2 linked regions of the Caldalkalibacillus thermarum genome follow. The protein of the gene in region 1 interacts with the protein of each later gene in a pairwise test. Links are inferred from orthologs where the notes say so. Each region holds a gene or a part of one and is shown on either strand. Other genes may lie near its edges.

Region 1 (3,766 bases):
AGAATACCCTACCTTTTTTCTTTTGTTCTAGCAAAATGCTTTACACAAACTTTTATACATCATCGAATTGATGAAGGAAAAATGAAGAGGGACAGGGGCACAATAACGGATAGGCATGTGTCTTCTTGGTGACTATGACAAGGACAGGAGGTGTGATACCGTGGACAAAAAAGGCAAACGGCAAAAGTTAAGGCCTGAAGAGGAAGAGCCGACTATTGCCCCCAGCATGGAAATGGATGAATTGGAAGAGGACGCTTCTTTTGAGGACATTGCCACAGGCAATTACACCCGGGTAACCAAGCTGGATGTAGACCGTTTAAGGGATTGACAAATGCATCAATTAAAAGGATAATAAATTAAAAATTCATGGCATGACGTGCTCATGTGGCGGTGAAGTCCTACCGCGGATCCTTCCGTCCTTTGATGGACAGAAGGATCTTTTTGCTAAGAGACGAAGTTAAAGAGGGATGAGCAATGGGAAACGGACGGATTGTGGTTAAAATTGGAAGCAGCTTGTTGGCCAACACCAGGGGGGGATTATGCGAGCAAAAACTGAATGAACATGTCAATGCCCTTGCCAGATTGAAACAGGCCGGTTATGAAGTGGTCTTAATTTCCTCTGGGGCGGTGGCTGCCGGTTTTACTTTGCTCGGCTATCCAGCCAGGCCGGTTACCATCCAGGGCAAACAAGCAGCAGCGGCCGTGGGCCAAGGGGTTCTTATGCAGGGTTATACCCGTGCTTTTGCCAGACATGGCATTGTGACGGCCCAGCTCCTGTTGACCCGCTATGATTTTTCGGCCCGGGACCGGTACAATAATGCCTGCGCCACATTGACCGAGCTTTTGGCCCGGGGTGCCTTGCCGATTATCAATGAGAATGACTCCGTAGCCGTGGATGAACTGACGTTTGGGGACAATGACATGCTTTCCGCTTTGGTCAGTGGCCTGGTGCATGCCGATCTCTTAATCATCTTAACGGATATTGACGGTTTGTATGACGCCGATCCCCGGCGGAGTGATAAGGCTAAAAAGTATACTTTCTTGCCTGAGATCACTGAAGAACTATTGGCTAAAGCGGGGCAACCGGGTTCCAAGCTGGGCACGGGGGGAATGCGCTCCAAAATAGAAGCGGCCAAAACGGCATTATCGATGGGCGTTCAGGTGTTTATCGGAACAGGACAGGGAGAGGACAAATTATTGGACATTATTGAAGGGAAAGGAAATGGCACGTATATCGGCGCCTCCTCCCGCGGCGGTTTGAAAAACCGGCAGCAGTGGATTGCCTTTCATTCGGCGGTCAAAGGGACCATTACGGTGGATCAGGGAGCGGCAGCCGCCCTTCTGGAGCGGGGCAAAAGCTTGTTGCCAGCCGGCGTCACACAGGTCAATGGTACCTTCCAGGCGGGAGATGTGGTGGAGGTGCTGAATCATAAGGGTGAACGGATTGGCAAAGGCTTAGTTAATTATTCCTCCGTTGAATTGCAACAAATTAAGGGGAAATCAAGCGCAGAGGCGATGCAAACCACACAGCGGATGATGGAGGAAGTGATTCATCGGGATAATTGGGTAAGTTTAGAGAAGGAGCGTGTCCGAAGATGAATGAGCTGATGGAAAAAGCAAAAATGTTAAAATCTGTGGCTCCCCGGCTGGCTGCCTTAACGGCGGAGCAAAAAAATCAGGCCCTTATCCTCATGGCTGAGCAGTTAATAGCGTCGGCAGACTTAATACTAGAGGAAAATGAGAAAGACATTGCTGCCGGCCAAGCAAGCGGTTTGAGCAGGGCCCTGTTGGACCGTTTGCAATTGACCCGGCAGCGCATAGAGGAAATGGCTGAAGGTATCCGGCAAGTGGCTGAACTGCCTGACCCGGTGGGGGAAGTGATCAACTCCTGGGAGAGGCCTAATGGCTTAAAAATCGAACAGGTCCGGGTGCCGCTGGGCGTGATCGGCATGATTTATGAAGCCAGACCCAATGTGACTGTCGATGCAGCGGCCCTTTGCTTAAAAACAGGCAATGCTGTCCTGTTGAGAGGCAGCTCATCGGCCATCCACTCCAACAAAGCGTTGGTCCATGTGATTCAACAAGCCTTAGAAAAAAGTGACTGCCCTGCTGATGCTGTTCAGCTGCTTGAAGACACCAGCCGCCAGACCGCCAACCAGATGTTCCGTCTCAACGGCTACCTGGATGTGCTGATTCCCCGCGGCGGGGCACAGCTGATTCAATCGGTGATTGAACAGGCGTCTGTTCCTGTAATAGAAACGGGTGTGGGCAACTGTCACATGTATATCGATGAAACAGCTGATCCCCAAATGGCCATCGCTCTGGTGCTCAACGGCAAAACCCAGCGGCCGTCGGTCTGTAATGCAGTGGAAACCGTGCTGGTCCACGAAAGTTGGGCCAAGGCACATTTACAAGACTTAGTGACTGCTCTTAAAGAGAAGCAGGTTGAGATCAGAGCGGATGACAAAGCACGGGCCCTCGTTCCCGGTTTGGTGCCCGCAACGGAGCAGGATTGGCACGAAGAATATCTCGATTTAATATTAGCCATGAAAGTGGTTGCTGATGTTGAACAGGCGATTGAGCATATCAACCGCTATGGAACGAAACACTCCGAAGCGATCATTAGCGCAACAGAAGAAAACGTGGCTAAATTTTTCCAACAAGTGGATGCGGCTGCCCTCTATCACAATGCCTCCACTCGTTTTACCGATGGGTTTGAATTCGGTTTTGGAGCAGAAATCGGCATCAGTACCCAGAAGCTTCACGCCCGGGGTCCGATGGGATTACCAGCTTTAACATCATCTAAATATGTGATCCGGGGACAGGGGCAAATCAGGTAAGTGACGCTCAAGTCAAGTGTGCCTTATCTCGCCAGCCTGATGGTGCCGTTATCCTAAGGCCGGCCCCCAATGTCACGGAAAAAAGAGCCAGCATATATTAGTAAAGGCAAGCTTTTTAAAAGAGAGGCACGTTGAAATTGGACTGCTGAAGGAGAGAGGTTCATTGACCATTGAAACTGAGCAGGAACTGCAGGCGCTGCTCAAAGTGGGCCGGGTCGTGGCGTCTGCTTTACAGGAAATGTTGAGTCATGTCCGGCCGGGGATCAGCACAGCTGAGCTGGATGCCATCGGTGACCAGGTGCTTAAACAGCATGGTGCTCGATCAGCTCCCCGGGAACAGTACAATTTTCCTGGGGCAACATGTATTAGTGTCAACGAAGAGGTGGCCCATGGCATTCCCGGTACCCGGGTTTTACAGCCCGGCGACAAGGTCAACATTGATGTGTCTGCTCAACTAGACGGTTATTTTGCTGACACCGGTGCCACTGTCATTGTTCCGCCAGTGTCTAAACAGGCGCGGCNGGAAGCCATGCAGAAAGCCTATCGCTTTCGCCTGTATCCTAACCAAAAACAACAGACCCTGATCCATAAGACGTTTGGCTGTTGCCGTTTTGTGTTTAATCACTTCCTTGCCAGACGGAAAGAAGTCTACGAGACGGAAAGGAAAACACTTGGATATCATGCCTGTTCAGCGTTGCTAACTCAACTCAAGAAAGAACGAGAGTGGCTGAAAGAACCGGATGCCACAGCCTTGCAAACAGCGTTGCGACACTTGGATGACGCATTCAAACGGTTCTTCCGGGAGAAAAAAGGCTATCCCCGTTTTAAAAGCCGTAAAAACCCGGTACAATCCTATACCTCTAAAAACAACAACGGCTCCATTGCCATTGCAGGCAACCGGATTCGTCTGCCCAAACTGGGTTGGG
Region 2 (5,310 bases), on another replicon or contig:
TAGACTCTACGAATCTAGTATAGTGAAAGGTCTTTATACAGGCTTTAAAACAATGGGAATAGGAGGAATACAATGCTAAGAAAAGTTGCCTTATTGTTCAGCATGACGGTGCTTATCCTTGGTTCATTAGGTGTAATGCATGCTCAAGAAGTGGACGCATCTACAGGTTGTAATATATGGAGTGGGACTCAAGTTCAGGTCGGTGAGGTGGATACTGCTGCTATACATCAGGAACTGTCTCAAGTGATCGAAGACATCCTTGGCCAGTATAAACCTTACTTACCTCAGCAAACAGAACAGCAAAAGCCTCCTGCTGAAAACAACAAAGACGGAGCACAGAACTCTGAATCTAAGCAGCAATATCAAGCTCCCCAAAATGATGTGGATGCTCAGTCTCAAGCAGATGCAGGGGTTTCGTTAAGCGCCGATGAACAAAAAATGGTAGAACTGGTTAACCAAGAACGTCAAAAGCGCGGTTTGTCACCTTTAAAAGTAGATGCAGATCTGGTTAAAGTAGCCCGCATTAAGGCACAAGATATGATTGACAACAATTATTTTGATCATCATTCTCCAACCTATGGTTCGCCGTTTGACATGTTAAATCACTTTGGGGTTGAGTTCCGTATCGCGGGTGAAAATCTTGCTGGGAATCCGTCTGTTGAAGGAGCTCATCAGTCATTAATGAACTCTGACGGACACCGGGCTAACATCTTAAATGGACAGTATGGCAAAGTGGGGATCGGCATTGTTGACGGTGGTCCATACGGCAAAATGTTTGTTCAACTCTTTACTGACTAAGCGACCAAGTTTCTATACACTTAAGTTAACACCTTAAAAGGGAGGCTGAGACAGGCCTCCCTTTGCAGATTTTTGCTGTTCCTACTTTAATAAGTCCTGCTAAATGGAGTCATCACTGTATAACTATTGTATTCAGAAGATCACATCCATAACAGCTTATTTTGCCTGGTGAAAAAGATCTGATAGATCATATTAATCACGAAGGTGACCAGGTGTCCGTTTCGATTGGGGAACATTTAGGTTATGATAGTGCCATGGATAGAGATTGGTAGGGAGGCAGGTACATGCAGAACAAAAAGGAGAATAATGTTTCTATTTCTTATCACGGCTCACTTTACCAAGCCCGTTTTATTGAGCGGCCCAATCGTTTTGTGGTTCGCTGTGAATTGTTAGGACAGTCCCAAAAAGGTACGTCGGTTAATGATCCAGGTTTAGCAAAAAACGTCGTGGAAGCCCACCTTCCCGATCCGGGGCGGCTCAAAGAGCTTCTTGTTCCCGGACGGACATTGTGGCTGAAGGCCAGCAACAAACCTGAGCGGAAAACGAAATGGTCCGTTGTTTTCTGCGAGACACCCGGCGGAAAGAGCTTAGTTTCACTTGATTCTACTTTACCAAACCGTCTCATCACTCTGGCGCTTGAAGCCAATGCATTAGAGGAGCTTCGGGACTGGTCCCTGGTTCAACCCGAATTTAAAATGGGAGGTTCTCGTTGGGATTTTTTATTAACCCATATCCGGGATGGGCGCAAACTGGCCTTAGAAATTAAAAGTGTGACACTTGTGAGGAATAAGATCGCCTTGTTTCCTGATGCTGTTACGCTGCGTGGAACAAAGCATCTTCGAGAATTGGCTCATCTTGCTAGAAAGACAGAGTGGGAAGCGGCCGTTCTGTTTGTGGTTCAGCGGGATGATGTTATACGAGTCGAGGCAGCCCGTGATATCGACCCCTGCTTTGCTGATGAATTAGAGAAGGCAAGGGCTAGCGGTGTTCAGTTGTTGGGGAGGAAATGCCATATCACCCTTAATGAAGTGACACTGGGGGGCAAGGTTCCGGTCATTACAGGATCTCCCATTAAACAAACAATGTAGACCAGGATGCTTTGCCCTTGTGGTTATTTCCTAGAAAATGAGAAAATTCGCACCATTCAACATTGGCCATAAAAAAACCTCTAAACATGGAACAGATTGTCGTTTTATTGTGAATCATGGAAGTTAAGAGTGCTTCTGACATTCTTTTTTTGCTGAAAAAATCGACAAATGGACAAGATTATTGTAAGCTGATAAATGGAGTTTATTTTCCTTTAGCGAAAGACTAGATGGGAGGATGACGCATGAATATCCATGAATATCAAGCAAAACAAGTGCTTAAACAATACGGTGTAAGCGTTCCCGAAGGGCACGTGGCCTTCACTGTAGATGAAGCAGTGGAAGCAGCCGAAAAACTGGGAACCGATGTTGTGGTAGTCAAAGCTCAAATTCATGCTGGCGGACGCGGAAAAGCGGGCGGTGTTAAAGTGGCCAGAAGCTTGGATGAAGTGCGTACATATGCGTCCGAGCTCCTGGGTAAAGTGCTTGTCACCCATCAGACAGGGCCGGAGGGTAAAGAAGTCAAACGCTTATGGATTGAACAGGGCTGCAATATTGAGAATGAATATTATATTGGAGTAGTGGTAGACCGCTCGACTGGCCGGGTTGTGATGATGGCGTCTGAAGAGGGCGGAACGGAGATTGAAGAGGTGGCAGCCAAAACGCCTGAAAAAATCTTTACCGAGGTGATTGATCCTGCGGTAGGATTGATGCCTTTCCAAGCACGTAAACTGGCTTATGCGATCAACATCCCTAAAAATCTGGTCAACAAAGCCGTTAAATTTATGCTTGGTTTATATCAAGCATTTGTAGATAAGGATTGCTCCATGGCGGAAATTAATCCGCTCGTCACCACTAAAGAAGGTGATGTACTAGCCCTTGATGCCAAGTTGAACTTTGATTCCAATGCCCTTTTCCGTCATCCTGACATTGTGGAGTTGCGCGATCTGTCTGAAGAAGACGAAAAAGAGATTGAAGCTTCCAAATATGACCTCAGTTACATTAGCCTGGACGGAAATATCGGCTGCATGGTGAACGGGGCTGGACTGGCCATGGCTACCATGGACATTATTAAATATTACGGTGGAGAGCCGGCCAACTTCCTGGATGTGGGGGGAGGCGCATCCACGGAGAAGGTAACCGAAGCGTTCAAAATTATTTTATCTGATCCTAAAGTCAAAGGGATTTTTGTTAACATTTTTGGCGGAATCATGAAATGTGACGTGATTGCGAATGGCATTGTGGAAGCAGCCAAGCAAGTGGGCCTCAATGTTCCCCTTGTCGTTCGCCTGGAGGGGACCAATGTGGAACTTGGCAAGCAGATTTTAAATGAATCGGGGCTTAATATCATTGCTGCGGAATCCATGGCTGACGGTGCTCAAAAAATCGTTGAGCTTGTGAAGTAAAGATAATAAAGGAGAAAGGCAGGGAAAACGATGAGTATTCTCGTTAACAAAGATACAAAAGTCATTTGTCAAGGTATTACAGGGTCTGCTGGTTTATTCCACACCAAAGCAGCTATCGAATACGGCACCAAAATGGTTGGAGGAGTGACTCCAGGCAAAGGCGGGACGGAAGTAGAGGGTGTTCCTGTTTTTGATACGGTACAAGAAGCCAAGGAGGCTACGGGTGCTACCGCTTCTGTCATTTATGTCCCTCCCGCTTTTGCGGCAGATGCCATTATGGAGGCTGTCGATGCCGAACTGGACCTTGTCGTCTGCATCACTGAAGGCATTCCTGTACTGGATATGGTTAAAGTGAAACGTTATATGGAAGGCAAGAAAACACGCCTGATCGGTCCTAACTGCCCAGGTGTCATTACACCGGAAGAATGCAAAATTGGGATCATGCCCGGTTACATCCACAAAAAAGGTCACATCGGGGTCGTCTCCCGCAGCGGAACCTTAACCTATGAGGCTGTGCACCAGTTAACCTCACGTGGAATTGGTCAATCAACAGCTGTGGGCATTGGAGGTGACCCTGTCAACGGCACCAACTTTATTGATGTGTTGAAGTTATTTAATGAGGATCCGGACACTTATGCTGTGATTATGATTGGTGAAATCGGTGGTACAGCAGAAGAGGAAGCGGCAGAATGGATCAAAGCCAACATGAAAAAACCTGTGGTAGGCTTTATCGGTGGACAAACTGCACCTCCAGGCAAGCGGATGGGTCACGCTGGCGCTATTATTTCGGGAGGAAAAGGAACAGCAGCAGACAAAATTGCCAAGCTGGAAGAGTGTGGCGTAAAAGTGGCCCGCACCCCGGCTGTAATCGGTGAAACCCTGGTATCCGTGCTGGAAGAGCATGGACTATTAGAAAAATGTAAAACACATGATCCTCAATAATCCGTTCCCATCGGGAGGCATCTTGAGAAGCTACACCAAGTGCTGGTGTAGCTTTTTTGTCATCTGGACCTTTTTCCAATGAGGAGTGTCAAGGGCAATTGAATAGCCGTTTGTTGGCAAAGGGGGATGTAGGGAATGCGCGATGTTTTACTGGGGCTGGCCATCACACCCGGTGTCGGCTGGAAAACGATTTATTATCTATTGCAAGGAGGATTAGACCAGACAGGATTTAACTTAAGTGCTGCCCAATGGAAAAAATATTTTAAACGTTTGACAGATCACCAAGCCCGGGCATTAAGCCAGACACTGAACACAGATAAGATAACCGATTATAAAAAACAACTTGAAGATAAACACGTTGGTTTCTTCACCATAACCGATGACATTTATCCTGCTCAGCTGAAGGAGATCGCCCAACCACCTTGGCTTTTGTTTGTCAGGGGAAATGTGGAGCTCTTAAACGCTCCTTGTTTAGCAGTTGTCGGTTCGCGGAAAACGACGGCTTACGGCCAGGCAGTGACCAAGCAGATTGTTCCCAAACTGACGGAGTACGGATTAAGCATTGTCAGCGGAATGGCGTTGGGGATTGATGCGCTTGCCCATCAAGCAGCCCTTGAAGCAGGAGGAGGGACGATTGCTGTTTTGGGAGCGGGCATCGACATCATTTATCCCCAACAAAACCGGCATTTGTATCATAGGCTCTTGCACCATGGCCTGCTTATTTCTGAATATCCTCTCCAAACGGCACCCCACCCCGGATTTTTCCCCCAACGCAACCGCATCATTGCCGGGATAAGTTTCGGAGTGCTTGTCGTGGAAGCGGCGCAAAAAAGCGGGTCACTGATTACAGCTCAGTATGCTCTGGAAAACGGACGGGAGGTCTTTGCGGTACCAGGATCCATCTTTAACCCGCAATCGGCAGGAACCAATCACTTGATTCAACAGAACGGGGCCAAGCTGGTTAGCTCTTATCAGGACATTCTGGAAGAGTTGCAACACTTCCTCCCCCGGGATGAGCCGCCATCTCTATCAAAAACAGCGGGATTAAATGAACTCGAAATGGCAGATGATAAAGAGAA

The links.
Region 2: the proteins of IEW48_RS16195 (region 1) and sfsA interact in binary tests that used the Escherichia coli proteins (3 or more experiments, as listed by UniProt). The link is inferred for Caldalkalibacillus thermarum from one-to-one orthologs.

Annotation. Positions count from the first base shown.
Region 1 is NZ_BMKZ01000081.1:130-3,895, reverse strand. Bases 719-3,717 are described here. They hold IEW48_RS16195 (glutamate-5-semialdehyde dehydrogenase), read left to right. Parts: upstream 719-1,595; coding sequence 1,596-2,840; downstream 2,841-3,717. Other genes in these bases: proB (glutamate 5-kinase), read left to right, coding at 719-1,599. Outside these bases: IEW48_RS16205 (hypothetical protein), read left to right, coding at 161-328; more of proB, read left to right, coding at 475-718. UniProt on the Escherichia coli protein: Catalyzes the NADPH-dependent reduction of L-glutamate 5-phosphate into L-glutamate 5-semialdehyde and phosphate. The product spontaneously undergoes cyclization to form 1-pyrroline-5-carboxylate.
Region 2 is NZ_BMKZ01000074.1:346-5,655, forward strand. Bases 210-2,984 are described here. They hold sfsA (DNA/RNA nuclease SfsA), read left to right. Parts: upstream 210-1,082; coding sequence 1,083-1,886; downstream 1,887-2,984. Other genes in these bases: IEW48_RS15990 (CAP domain-containing protein), read left to right, coding at 210-798; sucC (ADP-forming succinate--CoA ligase subunit beta), read left to right, coding at 2,129-2,984. Outside these bases: more of IEW48_RS15990, read left to right, coding at 73-209; more of sucC, read left to right, coding at 2,985-3,289; sucD (succinate--CoA ligase subunit alpha), read left to right, coding at 3,320-4,231; DNA-processing protein DprA, read left to right, coding at 4,367-5,310. UniProt on the Escherichia coli protein: Binds to DNA non-specifically. Could be a regulatory factor involved in maltose metabolism.